One region of the Afipia dichlorophenoxyacetatis genome, then DNA from elsewhere that is predicted to be linked to it. Evidence: riboswitches for the same ligand, from Rfam matches in the RefSeq annotation. Region 1 holds a riboswitch; each other region holds the start of a gene.
The links. Region 1 has a riboswitch for cobalamin ahead of ACZ5C3_RS25370 (TonB-dependent receptor). Riboswitches for the same ligand answer to the same signal wherever they lie in the genome.
Positions count from the first base shown of each region.

Region 2: it holds a riboswitch for cobalamin, as region 1 does, so the genes downstream of both, ACZ5C3_RS07480 (TonB-dependent receptor plug domain-containing protein) here and ACZ5C3_RS25370 (TonB-dependent receptor) in region 1, are expected to answer to the same signal.
Region 3: it holds a riboswitch for cobalamin, as region 1 does, so the genes downstream of both, ACZ5C3_RS02245 (ribonucleoside-diphosphate reductase subunit alpha) here and ACZ5C3_RS25370 (TonB-dependent receptor) in region 1, are expected to answer to the same signal.
Region 4: it holds a riboswitch for cobalamin, as region 1 does, so the genes downstream of both, ACZ5C3_RS15995 (DUF1636 family protein) here and ACZ5C3_RS25370 (TonB-dependent receptor) in region 1, are expected to answer to the same signal.

Region 1 is NZ_AP029250.1:5,411,188-5,416,369, reverse strand. Features, by position in the region: gene ACZ5C3_RS25385 (acyltransferase family protein) at 1-431, shown strand, start outside; gene ACZ5C3_RS25380 (VpsF family polysaccharide biosynthesis protein) at 659-1,972, shown strand; gene ACZ5C3_RS25375 (hypothetical protein) at 2,486-2,857, opposite strand; cobalamin riboswitch at 3,064-3,264, shown strand; gene ACZ5C3_RS25370 (TonB-dependent receptor) at 3,392-5,182, shown strand, end outside.
Region 2 is NZ_AP029250.1:1,612,188-1,617,369, forward strand. Features, by position in the region: gene ACZ5C3_RS07465 (NAD kinase) at 1-215, opposite strand, end outside; gene ACZ5C3_RS07470 (tetratricopeptide repeat protein) at 419-979, opposite strand; gene ACZ5C3_RS07475 (His-rich protein BRANT) at 1,220-1,435, shown strand; gene ACZ5C3_RS07480 (TonB-dependent receptor plug domain-containing protein) at 1,562-3,520, opposite strand; cobalamin riboswitch at 3,710-3,953, opposite strand; gene ACZ5C3_RS07485 (hypothetical protein) at 3,986-4,456, shown strand; gene ACZ5C3_RS07490 (TspO/MBR family protein) at 4,795-5,182, shown strand, end outside.
Region 3 is NZ_AP029250.1:477,661-482,842, forward strand. Features, by position in the region: gene ACZ5C3_RS02230 (polyhydroxyalkanoate depolymerase) at 54-1,295, opposite strand; gene ACZ5C3_RS02235 (glutathione S-transferase family protein) at 1,452-2,105, shown strand; gene ACZ5C3_RS02240 (cupin domain-containing protein) at 2,423-2,869, shown strand; cobalamin riboswitch at 3,062-3,292, shown strand; gene ACZ5C3_RS02245 (ribonucleoside-diphosphate reductase subunit alpha) at 3,403-5,182, shown strand, end outside.
Region 4 is NZ_AP029250.1:3,390,794-3,395,975, forward strand. Features, by position in the region: gene cobN (cobaltochelatase subunit CobN) at 1-30, opposite strand, end outside; gene cobW (cobalamin biosynthesis protein CobW) at 30-1,079, opposite strand; gene ACZ5C3_RS15995 (DUF1636 family protein) at 1,076-1,450, opposite strand; cobalamin riboswitch at 1,547-1,763, opposite strand; gene cobO (cob(I)yrinic acid a,c-diamide adenosyltransferase) at 1,806-2,456, shown strand; gene ACZ5C3_RS16005 (cobyric acid synthase) at 2,467-3,915, shown strand; gene cobD (threonine-phosphate decarboxylase CobD) at 3,926-4,891, opposite strand; gene cbiB (adenosylcobinamide-phosphate synthase CbiB) at 4,900-5,182, opposite strand, start outside.

The DNA of each region.
Region 1 (5,182 bases):
TGCTGGTCTCTATCGCCTGCTTTTATCTCTTCGTCGGCAGTCTTGGGCGGCTCATCCCATTCGAGGTGCAGATCCTGGATCGGATTCCAGCGCTTGCGTTCCTTGTTTTCGCTTTCCGGTTTGCACGCTACCCTTGGCTAGAGCAGTTTGTCGCCAACTATCTGAGTGCTCCTGTTACGCTCCTGGCTGGAGTCGCACTTCAGATTTATCTGACACACGATTTCATCCTTCGCCAGGACGCGCTTCATAGAATTCCATTTCCCATCAACCTATTGGTTTTCTGTGTGGCCACGTTGGCGCTGTCGATTCTGTTTGAAAAGGTAAGCCTGCGGCCGCGAAAAAAACGGCAGCGACTTCAGGAGTCATCACAGGACGTGGCAAACATGAACGCGACCGTGAGTCCCAGCACAGGACAAGGCCAGACCTCCTAGTGTCCGGCCTTTGAGAATTACCAATTGGGTTAATTGAGCGTTAACTTGCCTGTCGTATCCCGTTGCGGGTTGAGGTGGGGCTCGGTTGAGGCGCTCATGTCGGCCCACAGCGTTGCTGTCGATGGATGTACTATCTCCGTGTTGAGTGCGCTAACCCGACGGGGAAGTTACCCTGGTCCATGGGCAGAGGCGGTCGGCATATCCGCCGCGAGAGCATGAGAGCGTAGATGACAGACGGCACTGCCTCGATTTCGCGCCCAACGCCGGTCGAAACGGTCAGACTCGTTTTGCCCTTTGCCGGCAGACACATCCAAGCGATGCTCGCTGTCTATATCATCCTTCTCTTTGTAATTTCAGCAACTGTGCTTGATACTATCGGGTACGATTATTCGGCGATTGAAGGATCGCCACTCAGCAAGATACATCCATCGACCTATCTTCTCGTCATTATATTCTTTGCTTTCGTCGTGTCGTATCCCCGCAAGCTCGATCTTGCTCGCTACTATGTTGCGACAAAACTCGGCGCGATCTTTTTTTTCTGCGCGACGACATTCGCCCTTGTCAACATCGTCGTGGGTGAACGAAGCGGTTTCGGAATGTATGTCGACACCGACCTGCCTCTCTTTCTTTGCTGCATGTTGCTGCCATTTGTCCCGCCGGAACGCATGATCACGCTTGAGCGGTTTATCCATTGGTTTTTTGCAGCGAATGCGGTTCTCGCCATTTTTGAACTTATGTCGGGGATCAAGGCGTTCCCGCTCACGACCTTTTCGCCGGATGGAACGACGTCCATCGAGACACGCTCGGTCGCGCTTCTTGGCCATCCGTTGCACGCTGCAGCGATAACAAGCGCGTATATCGTGAGCTTGCTGGTCGGCGGCGGCAGGTTGTTGCAGCCAGGATGGCGGTCACCGATGATAGGATTGCAGACGATGGCCATGGTTGCGTATGGCGGGCGTACAGCCTTGCTGACAACCCTCACAATCCTCGCTCTTGCTGTCCTATGGCAACTTATGAGATTTGCCGGTGGCCGAAAATTTTCCCGCGGTACAGTAACGGCCGCTGTTGCGGTTATTCCGCTCGGAATAGGGGTCGTCTTAGCTTTGGCGTCCGAAGGCTTCTTTGATCAACTGCTTGAACGGTTCTCCGACGATGGTGGCAGCGCTCGCAGCCGCGTGGTGATGCTGCCGCTATGGAATTCGTTCAGCGGAAGCGATCTTTTGTGGGGCCCAGATCCGGACTACATCAGATCGCAGATGTACTCTTTCGGATTGGAGTGGGGTATCGAGAACCCTTTGGTCCACATCAGCATCTATCAAGGAGTGGTCGTCGCGGCTCTCATCATGCTGGGGCTGCTGCTCATGTTCGCAGAGTTGGTCAAGCGCCTCGAGCCGCAAGTCATATTTCCGATGATACTCTACCTTCTGCTCGTCAACTCGTTCGGATCGTTCGCTGGACGATTCCTCAATCTGACGATGTTCCTGATCGTCATTTCCGCACTGTTTCGGCGACAGAACGTTTCAAGCTACCACGTCGTCTAAACGATAAGAACGCGGTGCGGGGGGCGCGTCCGCTACCTCTTGTCGAAGAGATAGGCTGCTTGCTACGGGCAGTGCGCTGTTGCGGCAATGCCTTTCCATTCCAACGTACCTCTTACGGTGGTGGATTTGGAAGCATAGGCGAGCGCAAGATGTCGCTGCCGTTAACAACGTGCTCTTGATAGGGGACGAAGGCTGTCAACAGTTTCGGGCTTGGGGCAGTGTTGGCTCTTAGGCGACCTCGCGTTAGTTGAAGCCGAGGTTGGCTATTGAGAGCAAAGCAGACCGAGAAGAGCGTAAGCGTTTATAAGGAAATGACGATTGGAGTAATTCTGTAGGGGCGTCTGCTCTGGGTCCCCGCAACCAGATAAGCTGATGATTTTGTCAGTCTTATTGAAAAGCCGCCCGTCGGGGGCGGCTTTTTTCTTGAGCGGTACAATGCGCGACTAGTTGCTCTTCCGGAACGCTGTCAGCGCAGCGAACGCTGCATCAAGGGAACAACATCCGCGTCGGGCTTTACCGAGGTTTGGGCGTGGGTGAAACGACCGGAGAGGATGGGGCGGTCGCGGACGTAGCCTGGCCTTTGCATTCCCATTCAGACAAGAGAACATAGACGTTTCGGCTTACGACGCCGCGGCGTGTACCGATCAAATCGCCAAATGCGTAGACGCCGGTCGAGTTGGACACTGTCTTTTTTACGGCAAGCGACCAGGCTGTCCCGATGACATTGTCACCCTGCCAATCCGGATGAATGTCGTTCGGCGAGGGCTTACTCAGTATGCGTGCGGTATTGTCCTTCGGAGAGCAGTAGGCCGGTGCTGCATCTACGGGAGCTCCGCTCATGCACGTCATAGCAAAGCCGGCAATGCAGGTCAGAAAGACTCTCATCGGGTAATCCCACCAATGCTGATCGCCGCTTGAACGTATTGAAAAGCTGCCCGTTGGGGCGGCTTTTCTTTCAACAAAGCAGCGTACGATTAGTTGCTCTTCCCGAAAGCAGGTTCATCCGGTGTTGAGAACCGCTTTTGTCGTTTCCGCCGACGAAATCTCCAATCATGATTGGTAGAGGAGTACTTGACTCACCGCCGAGCCCAATTCACTGTGGCCGTGGTAGTGCCCGTGAGGGCTATTAAGGGAATTCGGTGCGTCCTCTCTGGACAATGCCGGAGCTGCCCCCGCAACTGTAAGCGGCGAGCCGACGACCATTTAATACCACTGGGATTGGATAATCCTGGGAAGGTGGTCAGAGGCCGCGACCCGCGAGCCAGGAGACCTGCTACCAGCCGTGGTCATGCGCGAATGCGTCGGGCGGGGTGCTCCGAGGTATTGGTTACTCCGTTGGTGTCTGCCGCATTGGGGCGAAAGGCAGAAGGCCGCGGGAAACGTGCGTGACGGTCCAATTGTTCCCCGTCGGGCACAACCGTGTTCAATTCCCAGCTATCTTTTGCGCAGCTCTTTCGCTGCGCGCATTCGCACAAACTGACCTCATCCAGACAGCGTTGGCATATCAGTCCGGCGCTGCCGCTCGGAGTCCTGCTGGCTTCTACGTTAGGGCCGGCATCAGCGCAAAGCCCGCAGGCCATTGGGCCGATTGAGGTCCAAGCACCAACGCTGCCGAATACCGCAACGCGTCCCGGCAAGAAGACAGACGCTGCGGCGAAGAGGTCCAAGCGCGCGGCGCCGCAGGCCGATACGCGAGCAGTTGCTAATCCGGAAAGCTCGCCAACGCCGCTCAATTCCAATGCCGTCGCAGCGAGCGCAAGCCGGCTTGGATTGACGGTGCATGACACTCCCGCGAGCGTGGATGTCGTGAGCCGGCAACAGATGCAGGAACAGGGCTATCGCACGACAACCGAGGCCGCTCAAGGTGCGGTCGGTGTTCTGTCGGGTGACGCAGCCGGTGCGCCCGGCGGCTTCTCCATGCGTGGTTTTTCCTATGGCGAGATAACGGTTCTTTACAACGGAATTTGGATCGGCCCGCAGAGCATCACTTCTCGCGTGATGGACACAGCCAGTCTCGATCAAGTCGAATTCCTCAGAGGGCCGTCCTCGATCATGTCAGGGCTCGCCGCGATCGGCGGAGCCGTAAACTATGTGAGCAACCAGCCAACCTCGGGGCCGATCAAAAGCCAGCTTGATGGCTCGATCGACTCGCTCGGTACCTATCGAACGCATTACGGCTCTGGCGGTAGTACGACCGTGCCGGGGCTTGACTATCGCTTCGACGTCAGTTCGTCGAAGATCAACAGCTTCGTCCAAGGCGACTATCAGCAGCTCAACAATGTTTCTGGCCAGCTGAATTATCAGGTGAACGATTCATTCAAGGTCTTTGGTGCTGTTGAGTACCGCCGCGATGACGGTCATGCCTATTGGGGAACACCGCTGACGACGACGGCTTTTTCGGGGGCGTATTCAACCCACGGAGTCGTAGCAGGATCAGCGATCAATACGTTCGACGGAACGGTCCTTGGTCCCGTCACCATCGACAAGCGTACGACAACGACGAATTACAATGTGGCCGATAATTCCGTTGGAGCGCACGAGGTTTTCGTGCGCGGCGGCTTCGAATGGAATATCACCGACAACGTCACCATCAAGAATCAGGCCTACGAATACAGCGCCAAGCGCTACTGGTATGACAGCGAGACCTACGCCTTCAATACCACGAACTCGGTGATTGACCGTGATCGCTTCTTTGTAACGCACAAGCAGCAGGTCATCGGCGACAATACCGATCTCGTTTGGAACACATCGTTCTTCGGTATGGAGAACCGGCTCGCAACCCAGCTCTCGGTCAGCCGCAACGACATCCAATTCGCGCAGGAAGGAAATCCGGACACCTACCCGGCCGACTCGGTGACGGTGCTCAATCCCGATCCGGGCCTCTATGGCGTGCCCCAACCCAACATCCGAAATAGCCGTCTCGACGATGCCGCGATCTCGATCGAAGATCGGCTTAAACTCACGCCAATGCTCGCATTGATCGGCGGCATTCGTGTGGAAGACCTGACGTTGTCGCGCAACGGCATCAACTTCGATGGCACTGTCCCTGCGGGCCAGCCATTCACCAAAACCTGGAATCCCGTGTCCTATCGGGCGGCGGCGACGTTAGAGCCTGTGAAGGGGATGCTCTTCTACGGTATGTACGCGACGGCTTACGATCCTGCCGCGGCCGGCATTTTTTCCGTGACACCGGGCACATCGCTGGAGCTG
Region 2 (5,182 bases), 2.2 Mb from region 1:
GTGCCGCGATGCATGCCATAGATCGGAATGCCCGAGCGCATGTGCTGGTGCAGGGTTTGCAGCATCAGGCCGTCGCCGCCAAGCGCCACCACCACGTCGGCGTCGTCCGGCGCGTGGTTGCCGTAAATCCCGATGAGCTGCGCAAGCGCCTGCTGGGCTTCCGCGCTGGGGCCCGCCACAAAGGCAATCCGCTCATATTTCTTTGGCGTGGTCATCTGCCGCCGTCAGCCTCGAGCCGTCCTCTACACCCATTAAGGGGCGCAGGCCTCGTCTATACGAGGTTTCCCGGCCTTGTCGAGGCAGCAGCGGGGGATGGTGAGCAGCTCTGCGCGCGAAAATGGTAAAGACGGACGTGTGACAGGCGTGAATTAACCAAAAAGGGACCCGGGAGCCGGGTCCCTTCTGTTTGGAGGAAATCTCAGTAGACAGAACCGGGTTTGCTGCTCGCCAGCGCCGCGGCCAGGTTGCGGTAGTCCTCGTTGTCCTTGCCGGCGAGTTCTTCGATCTTCTTCAGGTGATACTCTGCGCGATCGCGGTGGCCCTGTTCGACCTGCCACAGACCATAATATTGCCAGGTTCGGACGTGGTTCGGATCGGCGGCGAGCGCGCGCTCGTACCATTCCTTCGACTGCTCGTATTGGCCGAGCTTGCGGTAGGAATAGCCGATCAAATTAGCAACGTCGGCGCGGTCATCATGGTCGAGTGCCCTGAGTTGGGGGATGGCAGCCGCATAGTCGTGCTGTTCGTAGATCGTTGAGTACGCTGCACGATATCCAGAAATGAAAGCCGGATCATCTACAGACGATCTTTTGTCGCTTTTCTTTGACTTCGAGCCCTTCGAGTCGGACTTGGTGTCCGATGACGGAGGAGGCGAGGGCGTGTCGCCGCCCGCGGCGAGCGCCCGGTCGAGCACGGGCGCTCCCATGAAGGCCGCAAGAAAAAATGCCAAGGATATTTGTCTGATCGCTGAACCGCTCATGACGAGCCTCCGAGAATAATGAGGCGCGGTGGTGCACCCCATTCGATTTTTAAACACCCGCTTGCGGCAAACATTCCGCGCACGGGGGTCAGCTAACATAACGAAAATGTCATCCAGATGAACGTCAGCCATCAAGCGGCTTCAGGTTGAGTTCAGCGCACGGCCACTAGTCTTGTTCCCATGATCGAACCCCGGTCATCGACCGGCCCCGCCCCTCGATCACATGAACAGGAGACGACCATGTTGAAGACGATTTCCGCCGCTCTGGTTGCGGCTTCGATGCTTGCTGCACCGGCGATGGCGACGACCGTCGTTAAGACCGGACACGGCGCGATCACGAAGAAGGTGGTGATCAAGCCGTCAGTTGCCAACGCGCAGGCGCACTTCGTCAAGAAGACCCATCACCATCGTCATCATGCTCACAAGCGTGTGGTCGTCGTGAAGAAGAAGTTCTGAGATTTCAGAACCGATATTTCCTGAGCGCTGCTATGCAACGCCCCCGCATCGAAGCGGCTCTCGGGAAAGAAGACCGGCCTGTGATCATCGCCCAAACGATGACCGCAGGCCGAGCTTGTAGTGTCGTCAGGGGACGATCGGTGCGCTGGCGAAGCGAACGCCGCCGATCACGCTGAAGCCGGGACGCAAGAAACCGTCCGGGTTGACGTATTGCTCGTTGAGCAGGTTGTCGATCCGCGCGAAGGCCGTCACGCCCTCAGCCACTTTGTAGTTCGCGGCCAGATTGACGAGAGTGTAGCCAGGCGTGATGAGCCTTGCGCCAGTGAAGCGGTCCACATCGGCGAAGCTGCTGAAGCTGATGGCCGTTGCCGACAATGTGAGGTCGTCGATCGGGGTCCAGATCGCCGTATAGCTCATTTTATTGCGCGGCCGCCGCACTAGCTCCAGACCGGTCTGGGCGTCAATCGCATCGGTGTAGGTGTGGTCAAAGCGGACCTTGAAGCGGTCGTTGAAGGTGATCGCCGCAAACGTTTCGAAACCGGATGTCTTGGCGGCTCCGATGTTCTGGTTCTTGAAGAACGGGTCGGTCGGATCGGCAATGATCAGATTCGTAATGTTGTTATTGAAGTAGGTCGTTCCGAACCGTACGCGGTCGTTGGCGATCGGTTGCTCGAAGCCGACATCGTAGCCGCGGCTTTCTTCCGGCTTCAGGTTCGGATTGTTGCTGTTGAAGGTGTTGTCATAGAGTTGGGTCAAAGATGGAGCCTTGAAGCCTGTGCCGTAAGTTGCCTTCAGCTTCGTCTCCGTACCCGGTACAATGTAAGCAGGTGCGATGCGATAGGTCGTATGATCGCCGAAGGCATCGTTGTCGTCGATGCGGACGTTGCTCACTACAAAGAAGCGGTCGGCGAATTGCGATTGCAATTCGATATACGCGCCACGGTTCCCATTTTCCTTTGTTGAAACCGTGTTCGAGTCGAAGCGCTCGATCTGGTATTCGCTGCCGACAACGAGCGTTTGACCCGGCATGAAGTTCGCAACGCTGCGCCAGTCATACTGGTTGCGCTCGCCGTTATTGGTCGAGAATTGGGCCGGCAAGAAGGTGGTGAAGTCGAGCCCGTAGGGATCGAAGTTATTACGCCGCTGCACATTGAAATTGGCGCCGAAATAGTTCTTCCAACGGCCGTCGAATGCGGAGACGACAGCTTCACTGCGTGTAAACAGCTGCGTCGAAGCCGTACGGCTTTGCTGATCCGCCGGGAAGGAGAATGTTGGATCCGAGCCCGTGAAGCCGAGAAGAGCTTCGGTGTACCGGCCCGTGAAGTTCAGGGCGAGATTTTCCGAAACATCGACACCGACTTTGGTCGAGAATGTCTTGTTGTCGTAGTTATTGGTGAAGCGCTTCTGGCCGGAGGGCAGCAACTCCAAAGGCGTGACTTGCGCGCCCGCCGTATGGAATTGCTCGACATTGAAGTTGTAACTGACGGGTCCCTGAGAGCCGCTGACGCCGCCGGAACTGTTGATGGTGCCGAAGCTGCCCCCTTCGACCCGCGCTCTGACAGTGGCCGGGCCTTTTCCACTTTTTGTGGTGATCGAGATCACGCCACCGATCGCATCGGAGCCGTACAGGCCGCTTTGCGGGCCGCGCAGAACTTCGATCCGGTCGATGTCACCAGTCAGCAGGTTGCCGAGGTCGAAATTCCCGGTAGGGTTGCTCGGATCGCCGACGTCGATGCCGTCGATGAAAATTTTCGTGTGATTGGAGTTCGTGCCGCGCATGAAGACCGACGTCTGGCCACCAGGACCGCCGTTTTGCACGACGTTGAGGCCGGGCACCGCCTGCAATGCGTCGACAACGGTACGGCGCTGATCGCGCTCGATGTCGGCCGCGGTGATCACTGTGATCGAGCTGGCGATCTGGCTGACTGGTGTCGGTACGGTCGTTGGTGATGTAACAGTGAGCGTCGGAAGCGCGTTTGCGTCCTGCGCAAGGGCAGGGCTCGTTGCCACGGCGCCTGCGACGCACGCGGCGAGCGGAAGTGCAAGCCTTGCCGTGGTGGAAAGATATTTCGAAAGAAGAGTCACGTTGTTGCCCCGTCGATGCCTTGAATCGCGGAGCCGGTGACAACACGCGCAGACACGATAAGGCGCGGCATGCAAACGCTGCCGGATGTCTCGTCGTGACTGAGGACGCGGGCCATTGGCCGAACCTCCGCAACAGTTACGCCAAGTCACCGCTGCGGAACGCCGCTCCTTCGCACGCCCCGTACGAGGGAAGGATGACCGGTACAGGCAGGTCTCCTGGCTCGCGGATCATCGCCGTTGTCCGCCTTCCCAAGCCTCAAGCGAGTGGCCATGGCTCAGTGGCATTGTGGACAACGGCTCACCGCTGACAGTTGCGGGGGCAGCTTCGGAATAGCCGCGAATTGGTGTTTGCGTTATGTTGCGAACAACCGCACGGCGGCACCGAATTCCCTATTCGCCAGCTCACGCTGGCACCTGTGCCGTGGTTGCAATCAAGCTGCCGGAGCCTGCCTTGTCAATGCCACAATGTCCAAGAAACCCAAGGCGTTGGACTTCAGCACAATGAGTTGCAATCCGGTGACATACACAAAGCAGGTGGGATTGTTGCTGCTGGCCGCCGCGCTGGTAGGTTGTACGTGGGCGGGCGGCAATGACGGGCTGTCATACACCGCCGATCGTGGCATCGAGAATCAGCCGTATCCCACCAATTATCGTTCCGAGCTGCTGGCGTTTCTGCGCACCTATCTGAACGATCCGCGTGGCGTAGGCGATGCCGCTATCGCGCAACCGGCCCAGCGCAAGGTGGGCGGACGGCTGCGTTACGTGACCTGCCTGCGCTACAGCATGCGTAAGGCGGATGGCACTTACACGCCTGCGAAGGAGCGCGCGGCGCTCTACATCGATGGCCGGCTCGATCGCATGATCGAGGAGGTCGACGATATTTGCGCGGGGTCGACCTACGCCGCATTTCCGGAGATGGAAAAGCTGACTCCCTGACCTAGTGTCCCGATTCCAAAGTTCGCTGCACCGCGCGGCGAGTTCCGGAGCGAACTTTGGATTTCGAAAGGACACTAGCAGTTTACGATTCTAGTGTGGTGGTTCAGAAGTTCGCCGGAAGGACTCGCAGGGAATATCGGGCGAACTTCTGAACCACCACACTAGTGGTTACGGCGCGCCAGGTGGAACCGGCTGCCGCCACCGGCTGTTACAATTCATGCCGGAATTCACTTTGCTGTTGATCGAACGATTGGCTGTTAGGCGATGGGCCTCGTGCGTCTTGCGGTTGTGATGTTTGCCTGCGAGATTCGCGGTCTCCATGCAGCAGAGGATGCGGCATGACATTGAAGTCGACAGGCCGATTGGTTCTGTGCCTGCTCCTGTGCCTCGGAGTGGGCGTCATTCAATCGATCGTCACACGACCTGAAATCCCGACCTGGTATGCGGAGCTGGCAAAGCCCACCTGGACGCCGCCGCCGATCGCGTTTCCGGTGGTGTGGACTGTTCTCTACATCCTGATGGCCGTCAGCCTGTGGCGGCTATGGGACAGGGCTCCGCCGTCGCGGGCGAGGCTGATCGCCATCGGATGGTTCTTTTTGCAGCTTGGGCTCAACGCCGCCTGGTCGCCGGTGTTCTTTGGCTGGCACGGCATCCAGACGGCGCTCGCGATTATCGTGGCGCTGCTCATCGCCATCGCGATGACGATTCTCTCAAGCTCGCGTGTGG
Region 3 (5,182 bases), 1.0 Mb from region 1:
CCGCTAATGAAAGATCGCTTCAGCACGGGCAATCGTGGCTGTCGCATGTTGGCTTATGCATTGACATGGATGAAGTCGCGCAGCAGCGGATAGATTTCATTGTTCCAGCGTTTGCCGCTGAAGACGCCATAGTGGCCGACGCCGGCCTGCATGTGGTGCACCTTGCGATACGCGCGGACGCCCGTGCAGAGATCCTGGGCCGCGAGGGTTTGACCGATCGAGCAGATATCGTCTTTCTCCCCTTCGACAGTCATCAATCCCATTTTCCTGATTGAGCCGGGATTGATCAGCCTGCCACGGTAAGTGAGTTTGCCCTGGGGTAGCAGATGCTCCTGAAAGACATCGCGAATGGTGTCGATATAGAAATCCGCCGGCAGGTCCATCACTGCAAAGTATTCATCATAGAAAGTCTTGATGGTGTCGGCCTTGTCGGTCTCACCCTTGGCCAAATGCTCCAGCAGATCCTTGTGTGATTTGATGTGGCGCTCCAGATTCATCGAGACGAACGCCGTCAACTGGATAAAGCCGGGATAGACCTTGCGGAACGCGCCTTTGCACTGCAGAGGTACATAGTTGATCAGATTGTCTTCAAACCATTTCAAAGGTTTAGACTTCGCAAATTCATTGACCTTGGTTGGCTGAATGCGCGTGTCGATTGGTCCTGCCATTAATGCCAGGCTGGCTGGGCGCGCCGGGTGATTGTCTTCGGACATGATCGCGGATGCAGCGAGCGCCGACACGGACGGCTGGCAGATCGCGATCATATGAGACCGTGGCCCGAGCCAATCCATAAAGGTGATCAGGTGTTCGGTGTACTCGTCCAACCCGAACCTGCCTTGGCTGAGGGGAATATCGCGGGGATTATGCCAGTCCGTGATGTAGACGTCGTGATCCTGCAGCAACGTCTGAACGGTCCCACGCAACAGTGTTGCGAAATGTCCGGACATCGGTGCCACGAGCAAGACCTTCGGTTGCTCCGGTGCGCCATCCTTCCTGAAATGCAGAAGCGAGCCGAACGGTGTCGCGAACGGAATTTCCTCGCTCACCTCATGTGCGCGATTGCCGACCAATACCGGTTTGATGTCGTAAGGCGGGCGGCGATAGGTGAGCGAGCTGCGCGAAATCAGCTCCAGCGCGGCGGCAAGGCGGCCGAACACTTTGTCGGACAGCCCCTCTCGGAAAAACCTGCCTTCCGGAAAAAGCCGGAGAAGGGCCAGCGCTGACGCTGCCCCGCTTCGCCATGGGGCGGTTGCATCCATGGTGTTCTGATAAGTTTGATACATCATCGGTGACATCGGCATCATTCCTTGCCGTTTTTGCCATGCAACTTCGGCGCCAGAACCGCGATCCGCCCGCCTCTTGTGGCTGGCATGTGGTTTGCTGAGTGAAAGTGAGCCGCCGCTTAAACAACAGGCAGGCGGATATTTGTGCAGGCGTAGAAGAGGCATGTCATGGCCAAAGCCACACTCACCATCAGCAGTAAGAATTATTCGTCGTGGTCACTGCGCGGCTGGCTGCTGACCAAATTTTCCGGACTCGAATTCGATGAGATCGTTGTCGCCGCGGACGATGCATCGGCGCGTGCGGAGATCTTGCTGCTATCGTCTTCCATTCTGGTCCCCTGCCTCCGGCACGAGGGCGCAACCGTCTGGGACACTCTGGCGATTGGCGAATATCTCAATGATCTCAAACCGGAAGCGCAGCTATTGCCTGCCGAGCGGATACCCCGCGCGCATTGCCGTTCCATCTGCGGCGAGATTCATTCAGGGTTCACGACGCTGCGTTCATCGCTGCCGGTCAACCTGAAGGGCCACTTCCCCGGTTTCAAGATCTGGTCCCGCGCCCAAGCCGACATCGACCGGATTTGCGCGATTTGGAGCGACTGCCTGGAAAAATCCGGCGGACCATTCCTGTTTGGCCATCGCACGATGGCGGATGCCATGTATGCGCCGGTCGTGACGCGGTTCATGACGTACGATGTGCAGCTCCAGCCTGTTCTCGCAAGCTATGCAAAGCGGATCATGAGCCTTCCGGAAATGCAGGAATGGATTGCGGCCGCGAAGCTCGAACCTGCGGATATCGAAGAGCTGGAGGTTGAATATTAGGCGCACTTTGCGTGCAAATGCCTGCTCGCTAGCCAAACACCTTGCGTGTTCTCGGTGCGCAGCGAGCGACTTCTGGGATGCCAGAGGCTTTTCGACGCATCAATTTTCAATCGCGCCGTGTCGCATTGGGAATCTCATACGGGATTCAGCGACATCCACCGCTGCGCAAAACTTCCGCACACGTCGTCCATTGTCGAAGCCCGCAATGGCGCGGAATTCGCATGATCGATAGCAGAAGCAAACGAGTCGACGATGAGGTCGCTCACTGCGGCCTCGCCGGATATCGCTTTGCCTGAAAGGACAGCGTGGAGGTTGCAATGAACAAGCACGATCCGGTGATGAAGTTCTCGCACGTCAAGCCCGAAGACACGGAGTTCAAGGGCGGAGGCCTGCGCGATTTCTTTCTCTATCGCGATCTTGGAATCGCGGACGCAACGGGCGGCCAGGTGATTGCTCATCTCGTGAAAGCGAACATGCCGCCGACGGATGGCACCGGCTGGCATCGCCATGATTGCGATTTCCAGATCGTCATCATGACCAAGGGCTGGGCGAAGTTCATGTATGAAGACAAGCCGACCTTGGTGAAGGCAGGCGATGTCGTGCATCAGCGGCCGGGCATCACGCACTACCTGTTCGATTATTCACCGGACATGGAATATCTGGAGATTGTCAGCCCCGCCGACTTCAAGACGGTGGATATGCCTGCCCCGACCGACACCGTGCCGCCGGTGACGCCATGGCCGGCGGATGCAAAGCCGGACTGACTGTTCACTCGTGCAATCAGCGGCTGCGGCGGCAAGTCTGCTTGCTTATTCAGGCTCCCGGAGATCTCGCCTCCGGGCGGCGTGCGACGCCCAATTGACGTTTCGTTAACGTCTTGGGCAGCCATCCCCGCTGTCCACCGCTCTCCACCGAGAAAATCTGCAACAAGCCATTGACGCGAATCGCGATCTCATACCACATGTAGTCGTCATGGTTCTTCTGGGCACCAACACCCAGAAGCTAAGAGGGAAGCCGGTGCGCTGTCGGATCTTTACGATCTGCAGCAATGCCGGAGCTGCCCCCGCAACTGTAACGGCGAGCATCAGCTCTTATAGTCCACTGGACGACCCATCGGGGTGTATCCGGGAAGGCAGAGCGACGCGACGACCCGGAGCCAGGAGACCTGCCGTGACACCAGAAAACGTCCTCGGGCGGGGTGTCCCGGTGGTCGCCGCTGACGGCTGACATTCGGTCAGCCGCTTTCATGCAGCGTCCCCTCGGCCCAAGCCCCCTAATCCAAGAAGGGGTTTGCCGAATGTCTTTGTCAGTTGAGATTTCCAGTAACGGTCGTCAGGCGCCAGCCATAGCAGCGCGCGCACCGGAGGCGCCGTTTTCCGCGCCGGCGTTTCACGTCATCCGCCGCAATGGCAGCGTGAGCGGATTCGATGCCAGCAAGATCCAGATCGCGGTGACGCGTGCGTTCCTGGCTGTTGAAGGGCAGGCTGCTGCCGCGTCGCGGCGTGTGCACGAAACCGTCGAAGAGATCACCGCGCAGGTGGTGACGGCGCTGACGCGTCGCGTCGATGCCCAGCGCGCCCTGCATATCGAAGATATTCAGGACCAGGTCGAACTGTCGCTGATGCGCGGCGGTCATCACAAGGTGGCGCGTGCTTACGTGCTCTATCGCGAAGAACGCGCCAAGGCGCGTCGTGAATCCGACCCGGAAATCGCCGTATCTGCCGCGCCCACGTTGAATGTGCGCGGCGCTGATGGTGTGCTGCGTCCGCTTGACGAAGAGCGGCTGCGGCGCGTGATTGCGGAAGCGTGTGAAGGCCTTGATGGCGTCTCGGTCGAGCCGGTTCTGGCTGAGGCCCGACGCAATCTCTATGACGGCATGACGCTCGATGAGTTATCGCAGGCACAAGTCATGGCGGCCCGCACGCTGGTCGAGCAGGAGCCGAATTATTCCTACGTCAGCGCGCGCCTATTGCTCGATTCGTTGCGCCGCGAGGCGGTCTCCTTCGTCGAGAAGCGCGAACAGCTTCCCAGCCAGTCGGACATGACGTCGCAATATGCCGATTACTTCCAGACTTACGTGGGCACCGGCATCGTGCACGAACTGCTCGATCCCGAATTGCGCCGTTTCGATCTGGCGCGGCTTGCGGCGGCGCTGAAGCCTGAGCGTGATCTGCAATTCCAGTTCCTCGGCCTGCAGACCCTGTACGATCGCTACTTCCTGCATGTGCGCGGCACACGCATCGAGTTGCCGCAGGCGTTCTTCATGCGTGTGGCGATGGGCCTTGCGCTCCGCGAGATCGATCGTGAAGCGCGCGCCATCGAGTTTTATGATCTTCTGTCGTCGTTCGATTTCATGGCCTCGACCCCGACGCTGTTCAATGCCGGCACGCTGCGGCCGCAATTGTCGTCCTGCTTCCTGACCAGCGTACCGGACGATCTCGACGGCATCTTCAAGTCGATCAAAGATAACGCGCTGCTCGCCAAGTATTCCGGCGGTCTTGGCAATGACTGGACCCGCGTGCGAGGCCTTGGTGCGCATATCAAGGGCACCAATGGCGAATCACAGGGCGTGGTGCCTTTCCTGAAGGTGGCGAACGACACGGCGATCGCCGTCAATCAGGGCGGAAAACGGAAGGGCGCGGTCTGCGCCTATCTCGAAACCTGGCACATCGATGTCGAGGAGTTCCTCGACCTGCGCAAGAACACCGGCGACGATCGCCGCCGCACCCATGACATGAATACTGCCAACTGGGTGCCGGACCTATTCATGCAGCGCGTCGAAGCCGATGGCACGTGGACGCTGTTCTCGCCGGACGAGACGCCGGATTTGCACGATCTTTACGGCAAGCCGTTCGCGAAGGCCTATGAAGCGTATGAGGCCAAGGCTGAGCGTGGCGAGATGCGGGTGTTCAAGCAGGTGCGTGCGGTCGATCTATGGCGGCGCATGTTGACCATGCTGTTCGAAACCGGACACCCATGGATCACGTTCAAGGATCCTTGCAACATCCGCTCGCCCCAAGGGCATGTCGGTGTGGTGCATTCATCTAACCTCTGCACCGAAATCACCTTGAACACGT
Region 4 (5,182 bases), 2.0 Mb from region 1:
CCCGCGGCTCTCGCGAAAGACGACGTGCATCAGATGCCGGATCCCTCAAGACCAAGTCCTACCTTGATTGCAGCTTCGTCGATATCGCCGTGCTCGCCGATCACAACCAGTTTCGACTGCCGCGGACGCGCACCCCAGGGCTGATCGAACTGATGGCGCACCCGCTCTCCGACCGATTGCAGCAGCAAACGCATCGGCTTGCCTTCAACGGCGAGGTAGCCCTTGGCGCGCAGCACGTTCTGTTCGCGCGCCAGCCGCTGGATCGATGCGACCAGCGCGTCGATGTCGGCGACCTCCGGGAGATCGATGACGACGGACGCGAAGTCATTGTGCTCGTGCTCATCCTCGCCGTCATGATGCGAAGGGCGCGCGGCAAGATCGTCCTCTGCGGCTGCTTCGAGGCCGAGGATCACGCGCAGGTCAACGGCACCGTCGACGACCGGCAGCATCGGGACGCGGCGCGGCATCTCGGCTTCGATCGCTGCCTTCGCCGCTTCAAGCCCTGCCGAGCCTGCCAGATCGGCCTTGGTGAGCAGCACGATATCGGCGCAAGCGATCTGGTCTTCAAACACTTCCGAGAGCGGCGTTTCGTGATCAAGATTGTCGTCGGCTGCGCGCTGCGCTTCCACAGCGACCGGATCCGGCGCAAAGCGGCCCGCCGCCACCGCTTCCGCATCAGCAAGCGCAATCACGCCGTCGACAGTGATCCGTGACCGGATTTCCGGCCAGTCGAACGCCTTGAGCAGCGGCTTCGGCAGCGCCAAGCCCGACGTCTCAATCAGGATATGATCGGGCCTCACGGGGCGCGCGAGCAATTGCTCCATCGCCGGAATGAAATCATCGGCAACCGTGCAGCAGATGCAGCCATTCGCAAGTTCGACGATGTTTTCTTCCGGGCAATTGGCATCAGCGCAGGATTTCAAAATCTCGCCATCGACGCCCTCGCTGCCGAACTCATTGACGAGCACTGCGAGCTTCTTGCCGTTGGCATTGGTGATCAAATGGCGGATCAGCGTGGTCTTGCCCGAGCCGAGAAAGCCGGTGACGACGGTGACAGGGACTTTTGCGAGCGAATTCATTCGGCGGCCTCCGGCACAGGCGCAATGGGGGGAATACGAGCGAGCGATTGTTTGCGGAAAATTTCCGGGCGGCTGCGCCACGGCACGAGGCCGTCGGGCGCGGCTGCATAGGCCGATGCGCCGGCGATCACATCGCGCGCATTGGCATCCGACAGGCGGCCATAGACGTAAGACCAACGCCCTGGTGCGCTAAGCGCAACCGAGCAACCCTGGCTGCACGCGGACAGGCATTCGACCGGAACCACGCTCACGCCTTCGGGTACACCGGCGTCGAGGATCGCTGCATGCAGGCGCTTGCCGGGCGAGATCTCGCCCTCGCCGACCGTCTGGCCGGCCCGGCAGGTAATACAGACGTGAAGTATGACGGTCATCGCCCCTTCCAAGGATAGACAGCGGGAGGGCGATGAGGAGCGCGAATCCACCCGAAGGAAGGCTCGCTTCCCCGTCGCGGAACACCCCGTCCGCCGGTCTCAAACGTTGCGTTGGCAGGTCTCCCGGCTTGCGGAGCAGGATTTTATCCTTCGATCCCCACCTTCCCACCCCCGTTTGGGGCAGTGGCTTTGGGCATCTCTCCGGTCACGGTCGCGGGGGCGGCTGTTTTCGAACCCAAATCTTCCGATTTGAGCCCTATCGCATTCCCTCTTCGCCTGTCGTAGGACAGGAACCAACGCAGGTGCACCATTTGCCGATGCCCGCAACTTGTCAAGCCGAAGGACCACCTCAGATATGTCTGAACAAGATGCCGCTGCGAACGAGGACGCCGCCTCCAAAACCGCTGTCGATACCCGCCACGCCGAGAAAATGGCGAAGATCAAGGTTGCCCGCGACAAGATCATGGCAACCAAGAGTGGCGAGAAAGGACTGATCATCGTTCATACCGGCGCGGGAAAGGGAAAATCATCCTCCGCCTTCGGAATGATCGTGCGCTGTGTCGCGCATGGCTTTCCCTGCGCGGTGGTGCAGTTCATCAAGGGAGCCTGGGACACAGGCGAGCGCCGCCTGCTCACCGGCCATTTCAGCGATCTCTGCCAGTTTCATGCGATGGGCGAAGGCTTCACCTGGGAAACGCAGGACCGCGAACGCGATATCGCCGCAGCAAGAGCGGGCTGGGAGAAAGCGAAGCAACTGATCCTCGATCCAAACTTACGCATGGTCGTGCTTGATGAGATCAACATCGCTCTCCGCTACGACTATCTCGAGATTTCCGAAGTCGTCGACTTCCTGAAAACCTCGAAGCCACCGATGACGCATGTCGTTCTCACCGGGCGCAACGCCAAAGACGAGTTGATCGAGATTGCCGACCTCGTCACCGAGATGACGCTGGTCAAACATCCCTTCCGGTCCGGCATCAAGGCCCAGCCGGGCGTCGAATTCTGAAGACGGTTCGATGGCGCGCGCATTGATGATCCAAGGAGCGGGTTCGGACGTGGGCAAGTCGCTCATCGTCGCGGGCCTCGTGCGCGCTGCAAGGCGCCGCGGGTTGCGTGTGCTCCCCTTCAAGCCACAAAACATGTCGAACAATGCGGCTGTGACGGTGGACGGCGGCGAGATCGGCCGGGCGCAGGCCTTGCAAGCACTGGCCGCTGGCGTTGAACCGCACACAGATATGAACCCGATCCTCCTAAAACCCGAGACGGATGTCGGCGCGCAGGTCATCGTGCATGGCAAGCGCTTTGCCACGGTGCGCGCGCGCGAATATGCGGCTATGAAACCATCGCTGATGGGCGCCGTGATCGAGAGCTTTGCGCGGCTGAAGGATCGCGCCGATCTTGTGCTCGTCGAAGGCGCCGGCAGCCCGGCCGAAGTTAATCTGCGCAAGTCCGACATCGCCAATATGGGCTTTGCGCGCAAGGCCGACGTACCGGTGGTGCTGATCGGCGACATCGACCGCGGCGGCGTCATTGCGCAGCTCGTCGGCATCAAGACCGTCATCGATCCGGAAGATGCTGCGATGATCCAGGGTTTTGTTATCAACAAATTCCGTGGCGATCCCTCACTCTTCGATGACGGCTATCGGCTCATCGAAGCCAGCACATCCTGGCGCGGCTTTGGGGTCCTGCCCTGGTTCAGCCGCGCGGGCGAACTGCCGGCCGAAGACGCGCTGGGGCTCGGCGAAGCGCGCAAGCCTGGGAAGTGCAAGATCGCGTTTCTTGCTCTGTCACGGATTGCCAATTTTGATGATCTCGACCCGCTGAAGCTTGAGCCCGATGTCGACCTCGTGATGGTTCGCCCCGGAGAAGCCATTCCCGGCGACGTCAAGCTCGTCATCATTCCCGGCTCAAAATCGACACGCGGCGATCTCGCCTTCCTGCGCGCGCAAGGCTGGGACATCGATCTGCTCGCACATTACCGTCGCGGCGGTCACGTGCTCGGTGTCTGCGGCGGCTACCAGATGCTCGGGCACAGCGTGGCTGATCCAGAAGGAATCGAGGGATCAGCGGGCGAAACTCCAGGCCTCGCGCTTCTCGATGTGACCACGGTCATGACCGAGCAGAAAACGCTCACCCGCGTTGCCGCGCAACATGCGGTGACCGAAAAGCTGATTGATGCTTATGAGATCCATATCGGCTGCACCGATGGGCCTGACCGTGCACGACCATTTGCCATGCTCAATGGTGCGCCGGAAGGCGCCATCTCGCGCGACGGACGTGTCACTGGCAGCTATCTGCACGGCCTGTTTGCTTCCGATGATTTCCGCAGCTCATTTCTCGCACAGCTCGATATTCCAGCTGCGGACCACCCGTATCATGCAAGTGTAGAAAGTGCGCTTGATGCACTTGCGGATCACATCGAAGCGCATCTCGATGTCGAAGGTCTGCTCGCCCTCGCCCGCTGAACCTAAAACGTCAACGCGACAGGGCCGCAGTCAGGCGCTCCCACTCGGCTTCATTGCCCGGCAAGCCCAACCGCAACCATCGCGGTTGCTGTTTGAAGATGCGCGACCAGATATGCGCACCCGCAAGCAGCGCTTGCGCAGTGCGCGCGTATTCGATCTCGTAGAGACGGAACAGCGGCGTGCCGCCAACGAGCTTCCATCCTTGTGACTTCACCGCCGCATCGAGCCGCTCACAATCACGTTCGAGCCGGCACGCGGTTGTCTTGGCCCACGCACGATCCATCAAAGCGCGCCGTCCTACCGCAATCGCGGCGCCGGAAACAGGCCATGGACCCGCCATTCCTGATAGCGCTGTGATGTCTTCTTGTCCGCCCAGCACGAAGCCAAGCCGCAAGCCAGCGAGGCCATAGAACTTTCCGAATGAACGCAGAATCAGGAACCCCGCGCGTCCCGCCTCGGCTGCGAGCGACAATTCAGGCAGGGGATCTGCAAAGCTTTCATCGATGATGAGGCGACCGACGCGTGGCAGCAGCGCGAGCAAGTCTTTCTTCGCATACGACCGCCCGTCAGGATTGTTCGGATTGACGACCACGGCGATATCCGCTCCTGCCAACGCGTTAAGAGTGGAGACCCCGGCAACATCCCAGCCGGCGGCCGACAGAACCCCGGCATACTCGTTGTAAGTCGGCGCGAGAATGCGCGCTCGACCACGAGGCGCAAGACGCGGCAGGAGTTGAATGGCGGCCTGCGCGCCAGCCATCGCCAGGATCGGCGCATCAGTCACGTAAGCCTGCCGCGCTGCCTGGTGCAGAGATTCGATATCGGAGCGCGATGGCAGATCGGTCCAAAAATGCGGTTCGACCTCGCCAACCGGATAGGGGTGCCGATTGATACCGGTCGAGAGGTCGATCCAGTCCTCCACGCGTCCACCGAAACGCTGCACCGCTTGATCGAGATTGCCGCCATGTTCTCGCATTGCCGCCCTCATACAAGCGCCAGCGCGATAAGCAATCCGCCAAGCAGCAGCATCGCGCGGACATAGAGCATTAAGCCTGACCGGACGTCGGCACCGAGCGGATCACGAGCGCCGTCGTTCAACCAAGGCTCATCGGTCACGGCGCCATGGTAACTGCGCGGCCCACTGATCCGCACACCAAGGGCGCCTGCCATCGCAGCTTCAGGCCAGCCTGCATTGATCGAACGATGGCGGTTCGCGTCACGCACCATGCAGGACAGCGCTTGCGAGAAGCGTGAAGAAACCACGGAG